Linked DNA regions of Buchnera aphidicola (Macrosiphoniella sanborni). The protein of the gene in region 1 interacts with the protein of each later gene in a pairwise test. Links are inferred from orthologs where the notes say so. Each region holds a gene or a part of one and is shown in the gene's direction. Other genes may lie near its edges. The genes, in order: lpdA and sucB.

Region 1 (6,487 bases):
TGAGAAAAATTTATAATATTATTATACATGACTTCAAGAAAAATCAGTTTTTTTATATTAATATTGACGTCTCAATATTGAAGCAAAATCATTAAAAATAAATTTATAAGATAGAATTTATACAGGTTAATAAACAAGAAAATTATATTTTTAATATTTTTAAAATTGGATGAATATTTTTAGAAAATATTTTATATTTTAAGCATCAATAACATTAACTATATTTATATATAATTAATTTTATTGGTGTTTTTTAGATTAAAATAATTTAAATGTAAAACACATATAATGTATAAGGAATTTATACCATGTCAGAAAATTTATATCATGACGTGGATCCAATTGAAACTAATGATTGGGTGCAAGCTATTGAATCTGTTATCCGTGAAGAAGGTTATGAAAGAGCTCATTTTTTAATAGAACAAATATTAAAAAAATCTAAGATAAACAAAGTAAAATTTTTTAGATTATTTTTTACTAGTGATTATATTAATACTATTTGTAGTAACGATGAATATGAATATCCTGGCAATCTTATTTTAGAAAAACGTATACGTGCAGCAATTCGGTGGAATGCTATCATGATGGTATTACGTGCATCAAAAAAAAATTTAGAATTAGGTGGCCATTTATCATCTTTTCAATCGTCTGCAACAATATATGAAGTATGTTTTAATCATTTTTTTCAATCTAGTAATTGTGAAAATGGAGGGGATTTAGTTTATTTTCAAGGTCATATTTCTCCTGGAATTTACGCTCGTGCTTTTTTAGAAGGACGATTATCAAAAGAACAACTAGATAATTTTAGACAAGAAGTTGATGGAAAAGGTTTATCATCTTATCCCCATCCTAAATTAATGCCAAATTTTTGGCAATTTCCTACTGTATCAATGGGTTTAGGACCTATTTGTGCTATATATCAAGCAAGGTTTTTAAAATATTTAAAACATCGTCAGTTAAAAAATACTGAACGACAAACAGTTTATGCTTTTTTAGGTGATGGTGAGATGGATGAACCAGAATCCAAAGGGGCTATTTCTATAGCAGTACGTGAAAAATTAGATAATTTAATATTTATTATTAATTGCAATTTACAAAGATTAGATGGACCTGTAGTTGGTAATGGGAAAATTATAAATGAATTAGAAAGTTTTTTTTACGGTGCTGGATGGAAAGTAATAAAAGTAATCTGGGGAAGTAATTGGGATATTTTATTTAAAAAAGACACCACAGGTAAATTAATTCAATTAATGAATGAAACTGTTGATGGTGACTATCAGACTTTTAAATCTAGAAATGGAGCATATGTTCGTAAATATTTTTTTGGAAGATATAAAGAAACATATGAATTAGTAAAAGATATGACTGATGAAGAAATATGGCAATTAAATAGAGGAGGACACGACCCTAAAAAAATATTTAATGCTTTAAAACAAGCTAAAGAGACACAAAATAAACCAACAGTTATTTTAGCACATACTGTGAAAGGTTATGGCATGGGAATTGCCGCAGAAGGCCAAAATATTGCTCACCAAATAAAAAAAATAAATTTAGAAGGAATAATGTATATTCGAGATCGTTTTAATATTCCTATATCTAATAATGATATTAATAAGTTACCATATATTACTTTTAAAAAAAATTCTAAAGAATATTCTTATATACATGCTCAACGAAGAAAACTAGGTGGTTATGTTCCTTATCGTTTATCTAAATTCACTAAAAAAATAGTTATTCCAGAATTAACAGAATTTAAAGTATTGTTAGAAGAACAAAAAAAAGAAATTTCTACAACTATAGCTTTTATTCGTATTTTAAATATTATTTTAAAAAATAATTCCTTAAAAAATTTAATAGTACCAATAATTGCTGATGAAGCACGTACATTTGGAATGGAAGGTTTATTTCGTAAAATAGGCATTTATAGTCCTCATGGTCAAAAATATATTCCTCAAGATCAAGGACAATTAGCATATTATAAAGAAGAACAAAAAGGGCAAATTTTACAAGAAGGAATTAATGAATTAGGTGCAGCTTCATCTTGGTTAGCTGCAGCGACTTCTTATAGTACTAATAATTTTCCTATGATTCCATTTTATATTTATTATTCAATATTTGGTTTTCAAAGAATAGGAGATTTATTTTGGGCAGCTGGAGATCAACAAGCAAGAGGGTTTTTGATTGGAGGAACTTCTGGAAGAACCACTTTAAATGGTGAGGGATTACAACATGAAGATGGTCATAGTCATATACAATCTTTGACTATTCCTAATTGTATATCTTATGATCCTGCATTTTCTTATGAAATTGCTGTAATTATACAAGATGGATTAAAACGAATGTATGGGCCTAGTCAAGAAAACATATATTATTATATTACTACTATTAATGAAAATTTTTATATGCCAGCTATGCCTATAGGTGCAGAAGAAGGTATTTGTAAAGGTATTTATAAATTAAAAACTTTATATAGTACTACTGAATTAAAAATTCAATTAATAGGATCTGGTGCAATTTTGCATTCTGTTTGTGCAGCTGCAGAAATTTTATATAGAGATTATTCTATTACAATAGATATATATAGTGTAACTTCTTTTACAGAATTAGCTAGAAATGGACAAGATTGTGAACGATGGAATATGTTACATCCTAATGAAAAAAATAAAATAGCATATGTTAAAACAGTAATGAACACATATCCGACTGTCGCAGCAACTGATTATATGAAATTGTATGCTGAACAAATTCGTCATTATATTCCTTCAAAAGAATATCATGTTTTAGGAACAGATGGTTTTGGTCGTTCAGACAGTCGTGATAAATTACGTATTCATTTTGAAGTAAGTGTACATTACATAGTTATAGCTGCTTTAAATTTGTTAGCTAAAATAAAACAGATTAAGATAAAGGTAGTAGAAGATGCGATTATTAAATTTAACATTAATCCTGATAAAATTAATCCGCGTTTAGCTTAAGAGGTGTCACACTAGTGGATATAGAAGTAAAAGTTCCTGATATTGGCTTAGATGAGTTAGAAGTAACGGAGATACTTGTTCATATTAATGAATATGTTGCATTAGAACAAGGTTTAATTACTGTAGAAGGAGATAAAACTTCTATGGAAATACCGTCTCCTATTTCAGGTATTGTAAAAAAAATTCATATAAAAATTGGTGATAAAGTAAAAACTGATTCTTGTATAATGATATTTAAGGTGGATAGTTTAACTACTCCTTTATCTGAAATAGACAATAATAAAATAGATGATAATCATCATCTAGAAAAAAGTGTTTCATACAATCCAAAATATTCAGATTTTCCAAAAAATGTTAAAAAAGATAATATTTTTCATGCAACTCCAGTGATCAGACGTTTAGCTAGAAATTTAAATATTAATTTATGTGAAGTGGTAGGAACAGGTCCTAAAAAACGTATTTTAAAAGAAGATTTAGAACTATATAAAAACACTCTTGTTACACAAAATAATCAAAATCATTTAAATATTGTTAATGAATCTGAAATAAAAGAGTTAAAGTTAAGTAACATGCAAAAAACAGTGGGTTATAATCTTCATCAAAATTGGATTAATATACCTCATGTTACACAATTTGATGAAGTAAATGTTACTTTATTAGAAGAATTTCGTAAAAAATATAATAATACAAGAAAAATACAAAAAAAAATAGGTAATAATATTACTATGTTAATTTTTGTGATTAAAGTAGTATCATATGCATTAGAAAAATTTCCTATTTTCAATAGTTTTTTAACTGCACATAATAAAAAAATTATTTTAAAAAAATATATTAATATTGGCATAGCTGTAGATATTGATAATGAGTTGTATGTACCTGTATTAAAAGATACTAATAAAAAAAATGTTAAGCAATTATCCAATGAGTTAAGATTACTTTTAGAAAAAGCAAAAAATAAACAATTACATGCTACAGATATGACAGATGGATGTTTTACAATCTCTAATTTAGGAGGTATTGGAGGCAGTTGGTTTTCTCCAATAATTAATGCTCCTGAAGTTGCTATTCTTGGGGTATCTAAAATTCAGACAAAACCATTATGGGACGGAAAACAATTTATTCCATCTTTAATGTTACCTCTATCTTTATCTTATGATCATCGTGTAATTAATGGAGCTATTGCAGCTCGATTTCTTACATTTATTGGAAAAATATTATCTGATATACATTTTTTGATTATGTAATTTTCATATTTGTTTTATTAAAATGTTTTTTAATTCAAATATACTATACGTGAGGTTGTAATGAATGAAAAAATTCATGCTCAAGTAGTAATTATTGGATCTGGACCTGCAGGGTATTCTGCAGCTTTTCGTTGTGCAGATTTAGGTTTAGATACTGTTTTAATAGAGCGTTATAATAAATTAGGAGGAGTGTGTTTAAATGTGGGTTGTATTCCTTCAAAAACGTTATTACATATAGCTAAAGTTATTAAAGAAGCAAAAGAATTATATGAATCCGGTGTTATTTTTAATACACCAGTAATCGATATTAAAAAAATAAAAATTTGGAAAGAAAAAATTATTAATAAATTAACTCATGGTTTATCTCAGATGAGAGATAAAAGAAAAATAAGAATTTTTCAAGGAGATGCTATTTTCAATACTGATAAAAGTATTTATGTGAATAATAAAGAAGATAAATTAACTATTTTTTTTGATTATGCTGTTATTGCAACAGGTTCTAAACCCACAAAAATTCCTTCAATACCATATAACGATACGAGGATTTGGGATTCAAGTGATGCTTTATCATTAAAAAATATACCAAATCGTTTTTTGATTATAGGTGCAGGTATTATTGGTTTAGAAATGGCAACAATATATAGCGCATTAGGTTCAAATGTTGATATTATTGATCGATTTAATCATTTTCTTCCTGCAGTAGATGAAGATATTTCTAACGCATATATCAAATCTATTAATAAAAGATTTAATTTAATGCTAAATACTCATATAGAAAAAATTAAATTAGAACAATCTAGTCTGATTGTAAACATAGTACGAGATGGTGTTGATCAAAAAAATATATTTTATGATAATATCTTAGTTGCTGTAGGAAGAACTCCTAATATTGACAAATTAGGTTTAGATAAAATTGGACTAAAAATTAATAATTTTGGTTTTATTGAAGTGAATAATCAATTGCAAACAAATATACCTTATATTTATGCGGTAGGTGATGTAACTGGTTTTCCTATGTTAGCTCATAAAGGTGTTCATGAAGGGCGTATTGCAGCTGAAGTTATTTCTGGTCAAAAGCATTATTTTGAACCAACAGTTATTCCATCAATAGCATATACTGAACCTGAAGTTGCTTGGGTTGGATTAAATGAAAAACAAGCTAAAAAAGAAAATATAGATTATTCTGTCTCTACTTTTCCCTGGAATGCATCAGGAAGAGCTATGGCTTCAAATTGTACTATGGGTTTAACAAAATTACTTTTTAATAAAAGAAATAATAAAATTATTGGAGGATCTATTATAGGAACAAATGCTGGTGAATTAATTGGAGAAGTAGGACTTGCTATTGAAATGGGGTGCGATGCTGAAGATATTGCATTAACTATTCATGCTCATCCTACTTTATATGAATCCATTGGTTTATCTGCAGAAATTTTTCAAGGAACAGCAACAGATGTATTAAATGTTAACAGATAGTGAGATATGTTTCTAAAGAAAAAAAGATTATAGAAATATCATTTCTATAATCTTTTTGTTGTTTAAAAAAAATTTTATTTTTAACAATTGATTTTTGAAAGATTTTTAATTGTATTTTTATGGATTAAATCTGATTTTGATATATTTCTACCATAATATATTTCTCGCATCTCTCTTAATAGTAGATTAACAACATGAGAGTATTTTTCTTTTTCTAAATCTTCTAAATGAATGTTAAATAAATAATTTTTTAAATTAAAATCTTTTAATAGCATTCGAGTATGAAAAATATTTTCTTGATACATATTTACATCAAACATTTCATAAGTTGATTTTATATGATGAGACATAAAATTTTGAATAGAACTAATTTTATGATCAATAAAATGTTTTTTACCATTAATATCTCGAGTAAACCCTCTTATACGATATTCAATAGTGACAATATCTGATTCTAATTGATGTATAAGATAATTTAGTGCATTGAGAGGTGATATAACACCACATGTTGAAACTTCAATATCAGCTCGAAAAGTACAAATTCCATTTTGAGGATGACTTTCTGGATATGTATGCACACAAATATGACTTTTATCTAAATGAGCAATTACAGAAGATGATGTAAATGTATTATTTAAAATATTGATTTTTTTTGTATTTTTCCTCATCGGTTCTTCTGATACTGAAATCGTTACACTGGCTCCCTGAGGTTCATAATCTTGATGAAATATATTTAAAATATTAGCACCAATAATTGAGCAGGTTTTTTTTAAAATATTAGTTAACCGAATG
Region 2 (17,101 bases), 110 kb from region 1 along the record:
TTAATAGTAGTTAATCCTTGATATCTTCCAATTCCATGTTCAATATGTATAATAGGATGATTTAAAATTAATTGAGATAAACTGCTTTTTTGAAAAGAATTAATATTTCCGGATTTTTTTAAATATTTTTTATTATGAATTAATCCTATTAATAAATCTTTGGTAGAAATAAATAAAATATTATTTTTTTTATCCAAGAAACTATTTTGAATTTTTTTTATCATATAAAAATAATTAATATTTTCTTTAATATTAATAATATTTTGAATATGTTGAGGAAAAATTTTATTTTGTTGTAAATATTTTAAAATCTCATTCAAAGATTTTTCTGGTGCTAAAGAAAAAATTATTTTCCCTGAAAACAAATATAAATAAGATAGTAATGTCTTGATATTATCTAGATGATTTACATTATGAAATAAATTTAATATTTTTTGATATGTAACATTAATAATATTTTTATTTTTTGAAATTTTATTTTCTATAATTTTCATAATAGATTATTTCTTTAAAAAAAGTAATAATTATTGATTTTTAAAAAATTGTTTTTTTTTGATACATTTTATTGAAAAAGTTTTATGATGTTTAATCATATGTTCTTACATATGCTAATTTTTGTTTAGATTAAAATTATTTTTTAAAATTCTGAGATATTTAAAATTTTTGGATAAAGTTCTTAAAATACTTAAAAGTATTCTTATTTTAATATTTATATTAAAATTCTTAATTAATAAAGTATAGAATATTAATATATATTATAGAGATGATATTTATAAATTAAATATAATTTAATTTTTATTAATAACATATATCTTTTATTACTAAAAAAAACATTGTATAAAATACTTAAAATATAAAAAGATTTTTTATTTGTTTAAGAAAATATAAAAAATGTATAAACCTATATATCTGTTTATCGCTTTACGTTATTTATGGAATATTTATTCACCTAATTTTAAAAAAATTTTTGTTATTTTATCTATTATTAGTATCACTATAAGTACTATTGCATTGATTATTACAATATCTATGATAAATGGATCTGAAGAATATTTTAAAAAAAATATTTTATCTATAATTCCCCATTTAATTATTACTAATAACAACCAATATGTTAAAAAAATAGATTTTCCTAAAGGTATTCTACAAATAAATAATATTGAAAAAATTTCTGATTTAATTTGTAAAGAAATTATTGTACAAAATAGGAATAATATTTCTGCTGCAGAAATAATGGGTGTAGATAAAAGTAATCATGATAATATCATCAATTATAAAATAGAAAATATTTTAAAAAAATTAAAACCAAATAGATATAATGTAATTATCGGAAAAAAATTGGCTCAAAAACTTCATGTACATACTGGCGATAAAATTAATTTAATACTTTTATCAAATGCAAGAAATAATTTTTCAGGAAAAATTTTTAATCAAAATATATTTAAAATAATCGATATTTTTTCCACTTCTAGTGAGGTTGATTATTATCAAATATTAATGAATAAAAAAGATAGTTTAAATTTTTTAAGATATTCTAAAAATTATATTAGTGGATGGAGAGTATGGTTAAAAAATCCATTAAATTTAGATTTTTATCAATTTAAACAATTTAAACAATTTAAAAAAATAAAAAATAAATTAATATTATTTGATTGGACACTGCAAAAAGGTGAATTATTTAAAGCTATGAAGATTGAAAAATATATTATGTTTTTTTTATTTTTTTTAATATTAATATTATCTATTATAAATATATTTATAAATTTAACTACATATATATTAGAAAATAAGCACGTTATTTCAATTTTACAAACACAAGGATTATCTAATTCGAAAATTATGCTAATATTTATTATATTTGGTTCAGGAAATGCTATCATTGGTAATATATTAGGTACAATCATTGCTATTTCATTAATTATACAAAATGATCTGTTAAAATTTTTCATTAACTTTTTTTTTGATGAAAATAATATAACAATTTTAATTTTACCTCATCAAATTTTTATCATTAATATCATATCTATCTTACTAACTATTTTTGCAACATTGTATCCGTCCTGGAAGGCTATTCAATTAAAACCAGTTAGAGTTTTATCTAAAAATGAATAATATTATTATAAAATGTATTAATTTAAGCAAATCTTATCAAGATAGAGATTTTAATTATGAGATTTTGAAGAATATATCTTTTGAATTAAAAAAAGGAGATATAACTGGTATTATCGGACAATCAGGTTCAGGAAAAACTACTTTTTTACATGTATTATCTGGATTAGATACTCCTACCTCTGGTCAAATTTTATTTTATGGTCGACCCTTTGATTCAATGACATCTTATGAAATAGCAAAATTTAGAAATACAAAACTAGGTTTTATTTATCAATTTCATTATTTAATGTTAGATTTTAATGTCTTAGAAAATGTTGCCATACCTCTTTTAATTAATAATAAAAGTGTTAAAGAATCTGAAGAAACAGCATATCAAATATTAAAAAAAATAAAATTAGAACATAAAATAAAAAAATATCCATCTGAAATTTCTGGAGGTGAAAGACAACGTGTTGCCATTGCTAGAGCTTTTGTAAATAAACCAGATTTAATTATAGCAGATGAACCAACTGGTAATTTAGATGAATATAATATTCATATTATTTTAAATTTAATATTTGAATTTAATACTAATTTTAAAACATCTTTTTTGATTGTAACACATGATCCTATTTTGATAAAAAAAATACCTTTTTTGCTTCACATGAAAAATGGAGAATTATTTAATTATGAAAATTAAAACAAGATTAATGAAATGAATTTTTTACCTATTTTAATTGCAAAAAAATTATATTTAAAAGATAAAAAAAATTACACAATATTTTTTGTTACAATCTTATCTAGAATAGGTATATTTATCAGTGTATTTGCATTAATTATGAGTTTTAGTGCATTAAATGGATTTCAAAAATTATTAAATAACACAGTATTATCTACTTTACCTCATGCAATTATACAATTGACTGAAAAATCATATATAAACTGGAAAGATATGATTATTAAATTAAAAATGTTTCCAGAAGTTTCTTATTCTGAACCTTATATTATTAAAAATGGATTACTTATTGTTAAAAATAAAATTAAAACAATTGAAATGAAAAGTTTTAGACATATTAAATATTTAAAAAAAAATCTTCTTTATTTAGATAAAAAAAATATTTTTTTGACAAAAAAAAATATCAATGAAATTATAATTTCATCTTATTTAGCAAAATATTTATCAATTAAAATAGGAGATTCAATTGATTTGATTTTTTTTAATGAAGATAATAATCATATAAGTTCATATTTCAAACATTTTTCTTTTAAAATTTCAAATATATTTGAGTCAAATGGTATATTAGATACAAACCTTGTATATATTCCATTTAGTTTTTTTAAAAATTTTTTAAATATTAATGATAATATTAACAGCATTGAATTACATATATCTGATCCATTACATGCAGATCAAATTATTTTAAATATTTTAAAAAAAATGCATACTCCCTTGCTTACATATACTTGGATGAATCATTATGAATTTATATATCATAATATTAAAAAAATCAAAACAATTGTATATTTAATTCTTATACTGTTAGTTATCATTTCATGTTTTAGTATTGCATCTATTTCTCTTATGACAATATCTAAAAAAACGCAAGAAATCGCTATTTTACGTAGTATCGGAGCAAGCAATATTCTAATTCATCTTATTTTTTTATGTTATGGTTTACGTTCTATTTTAATAGGAAGTGTGATAGGTTTATTTACAGGGATAATAATTATTATTAATTATAAAAACATAAGATTTTTTCTAGAAAATAGATTTAAAGATAACATCTTATTTGATAATTTTTATTATCATAATTTTTTTCTATTAAAAATAGATTTATTAGATATTATGACAATATTTATAAGTATTATAGGAATAGGTATTATAACAAATTGGTATCCAGCATATTGTGCCTCAAAAATAAATCCTAGTAGTATACTAAAAGAATATTAATTAATAATTTTTAAATGAATAAAGAATTTTATAAAAAAATTTTTTCAATGGTGAAAACATGACTATTAAAATAGGAATTAATGGATTTGGTCGTATTGGACGTATATTATTTCGACTTGCTCAAAAACGTTCAGGTATTCAAGTAGTAGCTATTAATGATTTATTAAGCCCTGAGTATATTGCTTATATGCTTAAATATGATTCAACACATGGTAAATTTAAAGAAAATGTTCAAGTAACAAAAAACAATATTATTATTAATGATAAAAAAATTCGTATTACTTCTATTAAAGAACCTGAAAAATTAATGTGGGGTGATTTAGAAATCGATGTAGTAATTGAATCTACCGGTCTTTTTTTAACACAAGAAACAGCTTATAAACATATTTTATCCGGATCAAAAAAAGTAATTATTACAGGACCGTCTAAGGATGACATTCCAATGTTTGTCAAAGGTGCTAACTTTGATAAATATAAAGGAGAAAAAATTGTATCTAATGCATCTTGTACAACTAATTGTTTAGCTCCTTTATCTAAAGTCATTGATGATGAACTTGAAATTATTGAAGGTTTAATGACAACAGTTCATGCTACTACAGCTACTCAAAAAATTGTTGATAGTGCATCTTGTAAAGATTGGAGAGGTGGTAGAAGTGCATTGCAAAATATTATCCCTTCTTCTACAGGTGCTGCAATAGCTGTAGGTAAAGTATTACCACAACTTAATGGTAAATTAACTGGTATAGCATTTCGAGTGCCAGTATCAAACGTGTCTGTTGTAGATTTAACAGTACGTTATAAAAAATCTGCTTCGTATTACGAAATATGTGACATTATTAAAAAAGCCTCCCAAGAAGATATGAAAGGCATTATTGGATATACTGAAGATGAAGTAGTTTCTACAGATTTTAACGGAGAAGAATTAACTTCTATTTTTGATGCAAAGGCAAGTTTATCTTTAAATGATAATTTTGTTAAATTAATTTCTTGGTATGATAATGAAACTGGTTATTCTAGTAAAGTTCTTGATTTAGTTTATTTAATGTGTAGCACTAAAATATAATGATTTGCATATAAAATACTTTTTATTTTTTAAAATTAAATGCAGTATTAAGTTTGTACTTAATACTGCATTTAATATTTTAAAAATATTTTTTAATTCAATAAGATTTATTATAATATTAAAAATAACTGTTTTTAAAACAATTGAAAAATTATTTTATATTTTTCTAAAAAATATATAATATGATTACATTTATTAAGGTATTTATTTAATCTAATAATTTTATAATCTGTCTAAAATGTATTATTTTGAAATAATACAAAGCATCTTTACAAAAAATTTATTTAATCAGTTTCAGAAAAATGAGGAAGAATTATTTTTAACCATTCTTTAATTCTATTTTCAGTTTTTTCTGGTTGTCGATCTTCATCTAATATTAATCCAATAAAATATTCATTATTTAATAAAGCTTTAGATTGTTCAAAAAAATATCCTTTTGTTGGCCATTGGCCAATGATATGTCCTTTATTTTTTGTGATAATATTATAAATTACTCTTATTGCATCACAAAAATATTCACTATAATCTTCTTGATCACCACATCCAAATAATGCAATGGTTTTCTTAGAAAAATTAATTTTTTTCAAAGTTGGTAAAAAATCATCCCAATCGCATTGCATTTCACCATAATACCAAGTAGGAATTCCTAATATTAAACAATTAAATTTTTCAATATCTTGTTGAGAAGATTCACTAATATCATGTAATATAGCACGATCATACCCTATGTATTTTTGAATTGATTTAGCTATTTTTTCTGTATTACCAGTATCACTTCCAAAGAAAATACCTATTTTTTTCATTTTGCTATCCTTGAATAAATATATTTACAAAAAATATATATAATAGTTTATTAATATTCTTTTATAGTAATAAGTTGTTAAGTTGTTAATAAAATTCTTTCTATAAAAATTATTTAAAAAAATAAATATTTAATATTGAATATGTCAAGGAATTGATATAATAAATCAGATAAGATAAAAAATTTTAAATATAAAATACTAAAATATAAAATACTATTTAAATATCAAAAAAAATTAATAAAAAAAATTGTTCCTCGATTTTTTTTATTTTATTTAAATTATAATTTTAAGAATAAAAAATAATTTTATTACTAATTTATAAACTTAAAATATTTAATAGTTTTAGATTTTAAAAAAAATGTTTTTCTACACTAAAATAACTGAAACATTTTAAAACAAAAATAATATATTATATAAAATGTTTTAAATAAATTAATATATATTTATTCAAAAATTATGACAAAAAATCTAATATGGTTTCGAAATGATCTTCGTGTACATGACAATACAGCTTTATATGAAGCATGTAAATTTGATCAAGATCAGGTATTAAGTTTATTTATTGCTACTCCTCAGCAATGGAATTATCATTGTATGTCTGATAAAAAAAAATCTTTTATGTATTATCATTTAAAATCTTTACAAAAAGAATTATTCAAATTAAATATTACTTTATATTATCATGAATCTACTAATTTTTTACATTCAATACAATATTTGATATTCTTTTGCCAAAAATATAAAATAAATAATTTATTCTATAATTATCAATATGAAATCAATGAAAGAAAACGTGATTATTTAGTTAAAAAAGAACTTTCTCAAAAAGGTATTTTTGTAAAAGGGTTTCACGATAATCTTTTAGTATCTAATAATAATATTAAAAATAAACACAATAAACCATATAAATTATTTTCATTTTTTAAAAAAAAAATAGTGACATATTTACATGAAAATAGACTAAAAAATTTATTAGTTCCATCGCAGAGAAAATTCAAAAAAAATATTTTTTTAGCTTCTATGCCTCCAGAACATTTTATTTTAAATTTTAATAAAAATATTTTTCCTATTGGTGAAAAAGAAGCTATAAATCGTTTAAAAAATTTTTGTTTATATAAATTTAAAAATTATTCTCTTAAAAGAAATTTTCCTTTTTTAGATAGTACTAGTATTTTATCTCCATATTTATCTGCAGGAATAATATCATCTAGACATTGTCTAATAATGCTACAAAATATAAAAAGTAAAGAATCATTTAAAAATATTCTAAACTCTTCTTGGTTTAATCAAATATTATGGCGTGAATTTTATTATCATTTATTAATTGGTTTTCCTGAAATTAGTAAATATCAATCATTAACTAAATGGGAAACAGAAATTATTTGGGCAAATAATATAAAATATTTCGATGCATGGAAAGAAGGAAGAACAGGATTTCCAATGGTAGATGCTGGCATGAGACAATTAAACCAAATAGGCTGGATGCATAATCGATTGAGAATGATTACTTCTAATTTTTTAGTAAAAAATCTTTTAATTGATTGGAGACAAGGAGAAAAATATTTTATGTCTCATTTAATTGATGGCGATTTAGCATTAAATAATGGAGGATGGCAATGGTCAGCATCAATTGGTTGCGATTCTGTTCCTTATATTAGAATGTTTAATCCATTGTGTCAATCAAGATCATATGATATCTCTGGAGATTTTATAAAAAAATTTATTCCAGAATTAAAAAAAGTTCCCAATCAGTATATTCATCAACCATATGAATGGTCTCAATCTGAAAGATTGAAATTAGATTATCCCCAACCTATTATCGACTATAATATCAGTAGAAAAAATTTTTTGTTTATGTTCAATAAAATAAAAGTAAAATATAAAAAATAAGGTCTAAAAAATCATGAATAATTTTCTTTTAGAAGAAATTATTAATAAAAAATTATCATCTAATCAATACAAAGATATAGTTCCTAACGGTTTACAAATTGAAGGTAAACCAATGATTAAAAAGATCATTACCGGTGTTACTGCTTGTCAAGCTTTATTAGAACAAGCATTATTTTATAATGCTGATGCTATAATTGTTCATCATGGTTATTTTTGGGAAAATGAGTCAAGATATATACATAATATGCAAAAAAAAAGATTACAAACTATACTTTCTAATGAAATTAATTTATATAGTTGGCATTTGCCATTAGATATTCATCCAAAGTTAGGTAATAATGCGCAAATTGCTAAAAAATTAAATATTTCAATACAAGGAAATATTTTACCTTATGTTTTTTGGGGCCTAATGGATAAAAAAATCACAGGTTTCGAACTTGTAAATAGAATTAAAAATAAATTCAATATTATTCCTATACATTTATTTGAGAATGCTCCTTTATATATTAATCGCATTGCTTGGTGTAGTGGTAGAGGTCAAAGTTTTATTAAAGAAGCATATAAATTAGGTGTTGATGCTTTTTTAACCGGTGAAATTTCAGAAGAGACTATGCATATTTCCAGAGAATTAGGTATACATTTTTTTTCTTTAGGACATCACATAACTGAAAAAGATGGCATCAAATCTTTAGGAAAATGGTTATATAATAAATACAATCTGAATGTTCATTTTATTAATATTGATAATCCAGCATAATTTTTCAAATTAACATAATAATTTTTTTTAGTATTACTATATAATAATTAAAATATTTATAAATTCTTATAAATATCTTTTTTTTATTTTAGGTATATATCATATTTATAGATATATATCATATTTAATATGCAAACTTTATTGATAAAACATCATGAAAATAAATGAAAAAGACACTTTATTAGATATTTATTGGTTGTGTAGAGATAATCAAGATTATTTAGAAAAAATATATCAAGATTTTTTAATAAATCCTGAATCTATAGATATTACATGGAATAAAATATTTGTAGAATTTTTTCAAGACACAAATAATACTAAAAGTACATATAATATAGAAGATCAAAAAAAAATAATCATAAATAAAATAAATTCTATGATTAATATATTTCGAATAAATGGGTACACACAATCTCAAATTGATCCATTAAAATTAACCAAACAAAAAAAAAATAAAGATTTACAGTTAATTTTTTATGATTTTAAAAAAGAAGATTTAAATAAAAAAATTCAAATAAATTTTCAAAATTGTTCTAATTTTGAAACTAATATCGTTAATTTATACAATATATTATCTAAAAAATATTGCGGTTCTATTGGTTTTGAATACATGTATATAGAAAATCTATTAGAAAAAACATGGATTACAAATTATATAGAATCTTATTTTGATAAAAATTTATTTAATTCAGTAGAAAAAATCAATTTTTTAAAACAAATAACTTATGCTGAAACTTTTGAAAAACATCTTGGAAAACAATTTCCTGGAATCAAACGTTTTTCTTTAGAAGGAGCAGAAAGTTTAATTCCTATGTTACATGAAATAATTAGATTTTCAAAAAACAACAATATTTCTGAAATAATATTAGGTATGGCTCATAGAGGAAGATTAAATGTTCTTGTTAATGTATTAAATAAAAATCCAAAATTTTTATTTAATGAATTTTTAGAGATACATTCACTCGAAAAAAATAGTGGTGATGTAAAATATCATATAGGTGGAAGTGCTGAAATAAAAAACAAAAAAAATAATATAATAATTAATATGGCATATAATCCATCACATTTAGAAATAATTAATCCAGTAATTACTGGAATAGCTCGATCATCTATTGATAATGAAAAAAAAGTTAATAGTAATATTTTGCCTGTGAGTATACATGGAGATGCATCTATTATTGGTCAAGGAGTAGTACAAGAAACATTAAATTTATCTCAAACAGAAGGTTATAAGATTGGGGGTACTGTTCATATAGTAATTAATAACCAAATTGGTTTTACTACTTCTAATTCTCAAAATCTTCGATCTAGCAAATATTGTACTGATATTGCTAAAATGATTGATGCACCTATCTTTCATGTTAATGCGGATGATATAGAAGCATCAGTTTTTGCTATCCAATTAGCTCTTAATTTTAGAAAAAGATTTCAGAAAGATGTTTTTGTAGATTTAGTATCTTATCGACGTCATGGACATAATGAAGTAGATGATCCTTCAGTTACTCAACCTATAATGTATCAAAAAATTAAAAACCATCCAACTGTTAGAGAAATATATTCTAATTTATTGATATCTAAAAAAATAATTACATCAGAAAAAAATGAAGAAATAATAAAAAAATATTATTTGAAACTACACAATGGAGAGAATATTTTTTCAAAATCTAAAGAAATTTTTTTTAAAAATGAACAAAAAGAAATTTTCTTAAAAAAAAGATCTATAAAAAATATAAATATTATAAATTTAAAAAATTTAGCTATATTAATTAATACTATCCCTCAGCATGTTCAAATGCATAAAAGAGTTAAAAAATTATATCAAGAAAGATTAGAAATGGCTCAAGAATTAAAATTATTTGATTGGGGTGCAGCCGAAACATTAGCTTATGCTACAATTATTAATGAAGGCATTTCTTGTCGCATCTCTGGAGAAGATGTAAGTAGAGGTACTTTTTTTCATCGTCATGCATATATTCATAATCAAATAGATGGTTCTATTTATGTTCCTTTAAATCATATTAAAAAAGAACAAGGCAAATTTCAAATTTGGGATTCAGTTTTATCAGAAGAATCTGTTTTAGCTTTTGAATATGGATATTCTTTGTATCCATCTGAAACACTAACTATTTGGGAAGCTCAGTTTGGTGATTTTGTTAATGGTGCTCAAATAGTTATTGATCAATTTATTAGTTCAGGTGAACAAAAATGGAATAAAAAATCTAATTTAGTGATTTTTTTACCTCATGGTTATGAAGGTCAAGGACCTGAACATTCATCAGCTAGAATTGAACGATTTCTTCAATTATGTGCAGAAAAAAATATGCAAATATGCATACCCACTACATCATCACAAATATTTCATCTTTTATGTCAACAAATATTTAAAAAAATTTATAAACCATTGATTATTTTTACTCCAAAGTCTCTTCTCAGGCAACCAATGGCATATTCTTCTTTAAAAAGTTTAGCAGAGGGAAAATTTCAACAAGTACTTCATGAAGAAAATTATATTAATAAAAAAGAAAAACGTCTTATTTTTTGTTCTGGAAAAATATATTATGATCTTTTACATAACAAAATAAAAAATAATATTGAATATATTATTTTAATTCGAATTGAACAATTATATCCATTTCCGAAAAATGAAATCATAAATATATTAAATAATTATTTTTATATAAAAGATTTTATATGGTGTCAAGAAGAACCTTACAATCAAGGAGCATGGTCATATATTCAACATCATTTAAATAAAATTTTACCATCTTCTATTTCATTAAAATATATTGGACGAAAAGCTTCTGCATCACCTGCAGTTGGTTATATGTCTATACATAAAAAACAACAAGAAAAAATAATTAATAATGCATTAACAATTAATTAAATAACAGGATAAAGAATGAAAATAATCAATATTCTTGTTCCAGATTTACCAGAATCTATTAGTAATGCAACAATTGTAAAATGGCATAAAAAAGTTGGAGAAATAGTTAATTATAATGACAATATAGTAGATATTGAAACAGATAAAGTTATGTTAGAAGTATCTTCACCATGCAATGGGATATTAAAATCAATTTTAGAAAAAGAAGGACAAATAGTTAATTCTCATCAAATATTAGGTGAAATTGATCAATTAGAAATTATAAAAAATAACAATATTAATCATAATATTTTAGAAAAAAAAAAATACATAACAGATTTAAAACAAGATTCTGTTGATCCAGAACAATTGTCTTTTATATTAGAAAATAAAAAAGAACATTTTACTCCATCAATAAGACGCTTAATCAAAAAAAATAAAATTAATCATGATGTTATAAAAGATATAATAAAAAAAAACGATAAAAAAAATCTTCAAAATATTTTAAAAAAAAATACAGAAGAATCAAACACAACTATATCTAATAATAATTTTGAAAAAAGAGTAAAGATGAGTCAGTTAAGACAAACTATTTCAAAACGATTATTAGATAGTACAAATAATATGGCTATGCTGACAACTTTTAATGAAGTAAATATGAAGCCCATAATTACTTTAAGAGAAAAATATGGAGAAGATTTTCAAAAAAAACATGGTATTCGAATGGGTTTTATGTCTTTTTTTGTAAAGTCAGTGGTAGAATCATTAAAAAAATTTCCACAAATTAATGCATATATAGATAATACAGATATCGTTTTTTATAAACATTTTGATATTAATATTGCTATTTCAACACCAAGAGGATTAATTACACCTGTATTAAGACATGTTGAAAATATGACAATGTCAGATATAGAAAAAAAAATAAAAGAATTATCTCTTAAAGGTCATGAAAATAAAATTAATTTTAAAGAATTAACAGGCGGTAATTTTACCATTACTAATGGTGGTGTTTTTGGATCTTTAATGTCTACTCCTATCATAAATCCTCCTCAAGCTGCTATATTAGGTATGCATGTTATTCAAGAACGTCCTGTAGTTGTAAAAGGAAAAATTGAAATTCTTCCAATGATGTATATAGCTTTATCTTATGATCATCGTTTAGTAGATGGAAGAGAATCTGTTCAGTTTTTAATGTCTATAAAAAATATATTAGAAGATTTTGTTCGTATTTTAATTGATATATAATTTTTTTATTTGCTTCTATTTTAGTAGTATAAAATTTGATAAATCAATAATTACAATAATCATAAAAATTAAAAAATGAAATAATAAATTATTATAAGAGAAAAAATGAAAAATAATAAAATAATCTTGATACGACATGGTCAAAGTGAGTGGAATGAATTAAATAAATTTACTGGATGGCATGATGCTAAATTATCAGAAAAAGGAAAACAAGAAGCAAAATTTGCGGCGTTTTTATTAAAAACAGAAAAATTTTCTTTTGATTTTGCATATACATCTGTATTAAAACGAGCAATTCATACTTTGCAATATATTTTAGATGAACTAAACCAAAATTGGTTGCCAGTTGAAAAATCTTGGCGTTTAAATGAAAGACATTATGGTGCTTTAGAAGGATTAAATAAAGATGAAGTAACTAAAAAATATGGAGAAGAACAAGTCCTAATTTGGAGAAGAAGTTTTAATATCAAGCCTCCACAAATTGATATACAAGATAAACGTTTTCCGGGAAACGATTTGCGTTACGCTAATTTAAATAAATCTGATATTCCTATAGGAGAAAGTTTAGAAAATACTGCAAAAAGAGTTATTCCTTATTGGAATGAAGTAATTTATCCAAAATTAAAAAATAATAAAAAAATACTTATTGTTGCTCATGGTAATTCTTTACGTGCTTTAATTCAATATCTTAATAAAATAAATAATCAGGATATTATAGAATTAAATATTCCAACTGCAAAACCTATTATTTTAGAATTTGATAAAAATTATTCTCCAACAAAATGGTATTATTTAAAATAATTACATTATAAAATTATTTTTTATATCTTTCATCTATAAAAAGTTAATACTAAATTAGTATAAAAATATTCGTCATTTTATTAATATTAAATAAATTTATATATACTTCAAAATTCTGATATTTTTTTAAAAAGTACAATTAAATTGTATTAAAATGAAATTTTTATCGAAGTTTAAATAGAGGTTCTAATGATTAAAAAAATTGGAGTCTTAACTAGTGGTGGTGATGCTCCAGGTATGAATGCTGCAATTAGAGGAGTCGTTAGAACAGCGTTAAGTGAAAAATTAGAAGTTTTTGGAATTTATGATGGATATTTAGGTTTATATGAAAATAGAATGGTAAAACTTGATAGGTATAGTGTCTCTGATATGATTAATCGAGGAGGGACATTTTTAGGTTCTGCTAGATTTTCGAGTTTTTGTAAAAAAAATATACGTTCTATTGCAGTAAAAAATATTCATAAAAGAAAAATAGATGCTCTTGTTGTAATTGGTGGAGATGGTTCTTATTTAGGAGCTAAAAAATTAACAGAAATGGGAATTCCATGTATTAGTCTTCCAGGAACAATTGATAATGATGTTGCAGGTACTGATTATACAATAGGTTATTTTACAGCTTTACAAACAGTTGTTGAAGCTATTGATAGATTAAGAGATACTTCTTCTTCTCATCAACGTATTTCTATAGTTGAAGTTATGGGTAGATATTGTGGAGATTTAACTTTATCTGCTGCTATCGCTGGTGGATGTGAATTTATTGTATTACCAGAAATTCGTTTTAAAAAAGAAGAACTAGTTCTTGAAATAGAAGAAGGTATTGCTAAAGGTAAAAAACATGCTATCGTTGCAATTACAGAACACATTTGTGATGTAAAAGAATTAGCAGAATATATTCAAAAAAAAACACATCGTGAAACTAGAGCAACAATTCTTGGACATATTCAAAGAGGTGGTGCACCAAGCGCGTATGATCGCATATTAGCTTCAAGAATGGGTGCATATTCAATTGAATTATTATTAAAAGGTTATCAAGGTAAATGTGTGGGAATTAGAAATGAAAAAATGGTTTTTAACGATATAGAAAATGCATTAAAAAATATGAAATGTATTTTTAAAAAAGATTTATTAATCACTGCTAAAAAACTATACTAATATAAAATTAGTGCCGGTCTTTCCGGCGCTCTAATTTTAATATTATTTATCTTGAAAAAAGATAATATAGGTTATGTACAATGAATATTTATAGAAAAAAAAATATCATAAAAAAATGTTTATTTGAATTTTTAGGAACAGGTTTAATAATATTTTTTGGTATTAGCTGTTTAGCTACATCAAAATTAACAAATATTAAACTTAATGAATTTGAAATTAGTTGTATTTGGGGTTTAAGTGTTTCTATTTCAATATATTTAACTTCGACTATATCTGGTGCACATTTAAATCCAGCTATTACTATTTTTTTTTGGTTATCTAACAAATTTAATAAAAGAAAGGTATTACCATATATAATATCTCAAGTATTTGGTTCTTTTTTTTTTACTCTTGTAGTATATTATTTTTATAATCAATTATTAACCACATTTATAAAACAACATAACATTATTGTTGGTTCAATAGAAAGTATTGATGTAGCTTGTATTTTTTGTATCTATCCGAACTATAATAATAGCTTTTTATATGATGCTTTAGTAGAAATATTTGCAAATACGCTATTTATTATTATTTTATTAGAATTTAATAATAAAAAACATAATTTTTTCCTACAAAATCAATTTATTAAACCTCTTTTAGTAGGAATGTTAATATGTATAATTAATTTAGTTATGAATCCTTTAAGTAATATAAGTTTAAATCCAGCGCGCGATCTGGGTCCTAAAATATTTTTAAGTTTAATTGGATGGGGAACTTTATCATTTACTGGCGGTAATAATAATCTTTTATATTGTTTAATACCTACAATTGGTCCCATACTAGGTGCTAATTTAGGAGGTTGGATATATAAAAATATTAATAGTAATTAATTGATGTTTTATTAAAAAATATCATGCGAAGTTTTTACAATTTTTAAAAAAATTTCAGCATTTAAAGATGCATTACCGATTAATAAACCATCTATATCAGGTTGAATAATAAATGATTTTACATTTTTTATATTAACAGAACCACCATATTGTACAATAATGTTTTTAATAGATGAATCGTTTTTTTTAATATAATTTTTTATAAATTCATGTATTAATTGTACATCTTTTGGATTAGCTGATATACCTGTTCCAATAGCCCAAATAGGTTCATAAGCAATAATTATATTTTGAAATGCTAATTTTCCTAATTTTTTTAGTATACAATCTAATTGATTTTTAATAATTTTTTTAGTATTACCATTATCTTTATCTATCTTTGTTTCACCTACGCATAAAATCGGTGTTAAATTTAATTTTTTAATCAAACAAATTTTTTCTGCAACAAGATCATCAGTTTCATTATGCCATAAACGTCTTTCAGAATGTCCAACAATAACATATTTCGCACCTATTTCTTCTAACATTAAAATAGAAGTTTCACCAGTAAATGGACCTGTCAAATGAATGTCTACATTTTGAGCTCCAAGAAAAATATTCATTTTTTTTATTTTTTTATAAACTCGTTCTAAATATACAGTAGGAGGTGCAATAACAATAGTGTTCTTTTCTAAATAATTTAATGCATATAATTGAAAATATTCAAAAAAACTAGAAATCATATTAATATTTCCATTTAATTTCCAGTTTGCTACTATAAAAAATTTTTTCATATTGACCTTTTAAAACTTAAGATAATAGAAACTAAGCATATTTATAAATAAAATAAGTATATATTAACTTAGTTTCTACTATAAAAATATTAAGATATATTATTTATATGTATTTGCGCGATCACGTAATTGTTTTCCTGGTTTAAAATAAGTCACATATTTTTCATTCAGTTGTACTATTTCCCCAGTTTTAGGATTTCGACCAATACGAGGAGAACGATAATGTAGGGAAAAACTACCAAACCCTCGAATTTCAATCCTTTTTCCTTTTGCTAATGACGTTGTCATATGCTTTAACATTTCTATTATAGCTAGTCTTATTATTTTATTAGAAATATGAATTTTTTTTTTAGTAATTTTTGTAAATAATCCTGACTTCGTCATAAAACCTCTGCGATTTATATGTCTTAAAAGTTATTTTTTATTAATGTTTATTTTAAAAATAAAATTTTTTATTTTAAATAGAATAATTATTCAGTATTTTTAGCAGCGTTAAATGCAGCTGTCATAACATTAGAAAAATTATCATTATTTTTTTTATTGTTAGATATTATTGTAGAATCTTTTTTTTCTTTTTCGTCAGGAATGTGAATTACAAGATAAATTATTCTATTTTTTCGATCAAAACTAGATAATTTTACTAAAATTTTATCTTCAAAATTAAATTGATTGATTATTTTTTCAGAATTTACTCGAGGAATATCAGATAATCTAATAATTCCTTCTAAATGAGATTCTGGTAATTGTACAATAATATGTTTTTTATCAATAGATTTCACTTTTCCTGTGATAATTTCATTTTTTTTAAAATTAGAAACATATGTGCTAAACGGATCTTCT

The links.
Region 2: the proteins of lpdA (region 1) and sucB interact in binary tests that used the Escherichia coli proteins (3 or more experiments, as listed by UniProt). The link is inferred for Buchnera aphidicola (Macrosiphoniella sanborni) from one-to-one orthologs.

What each region holds. Positions count from the first base shown.
Region 1 is NZ_CP034864.1:214,169-220,655, forward strand. Bases 3,605-6,487 are described here. They hold lpdA (dihydrolipoyl dehydrogenase), read left to right. Parts: upstream 3,605-4,279; coding sequence 4,280-5,695; downstream 5,696-6,487. Other genes in these bases: D9V74_RS00955 (2-oxo acid dehydrogenase subunit E2), read left to right, coding at 3,605-4,219; speD (adenosylmethionine decarboxylase), read right to left, coding at 5,776-6,487. Also shown: aceE (pyruvate dehydrogenase (acetyl-transferring), homodimeric type), read left to right, coding at 309-2,975; more of D9V74_RS00955, read left to right, coding at 2,990-3,604. UniProt on the Escherichia coli protein: Lipoamide dehydrogenase is a component of the glycine cleavage system as well as of the alpha-ketoacid dehydrogenase complexes.
Region 2 is NZ_CP034864.1:314,947-332,047, forward strand. Bases 10,711-13,560 are described here. They hold sucB (dihydrolipoyllysine-residue succinyltransferase), read left to right. Parts: upstream 10,711-11,454; coding sequence 11,455-12,666; downstream 12,667-13,560. Other genes in these bases: D9V74_RS01420 (2-oxoglutarate dehydrogenase E1 component), read left to right, coding at 10,711-11,439; gpmA (2,3-diphosphoglycerate-dependent phosphoglycerate mutase), read left to right, coding at 12,772-13,467. In the rest of the region: mfd (transcription-repair coupling factor), read right to left, coding at 1-494; D9V74_RS01385 (FtsX-like permease family protein), read left to right, coding at 892-2,112; lipoprotein-releasing ABC transporter ATP-binding protein LolD, read left to right, coding at 2,105-2,791; D9V74_RS01395 (FtsX-like permease family protein), read left to right, coding at 2,807-4,042; gap (type I glyceraldehyde-3-phosphate dehydrogenase), read left to right, coding at 4,101-5,105; flavodoxin FldA, read right to left, coding at 5,390-5,908; phrB (deoxyribodipyrimidine photo-lyase), read left to right, coding at 6,365-7,798; D9V74_RS01415 (Nif3-like dinuclear metal center hexameric protein), read left to right, coding at 7,812-8,555; more of D9V74_RS01420, read left to right, coding at 8,710-10,710; pfkA (6-phosphofructokinase), read left to right, coding at 13,657-14,619; D9V74_RS01440 (MIP/aquaporin family protein), read left to right, coding at 14,700-15,488; tpiA (triose-phosphate isomerase), read right to left, coding at 15,500-16,261; ihfB (integration host factor subunit beta), read right to left, coding at 16,361-16,645; rpsA (30S ribosomal protein S1), read right to left, coding at 16,732-17,101. UniProt on the Escherichia coli protein: E2 component of the 2-oxoglutarate dehydrogenase (OGDH) complex which catalyzes the second step in the conversion of 2-oxoglutarate to succinyl-CoA and CO(2).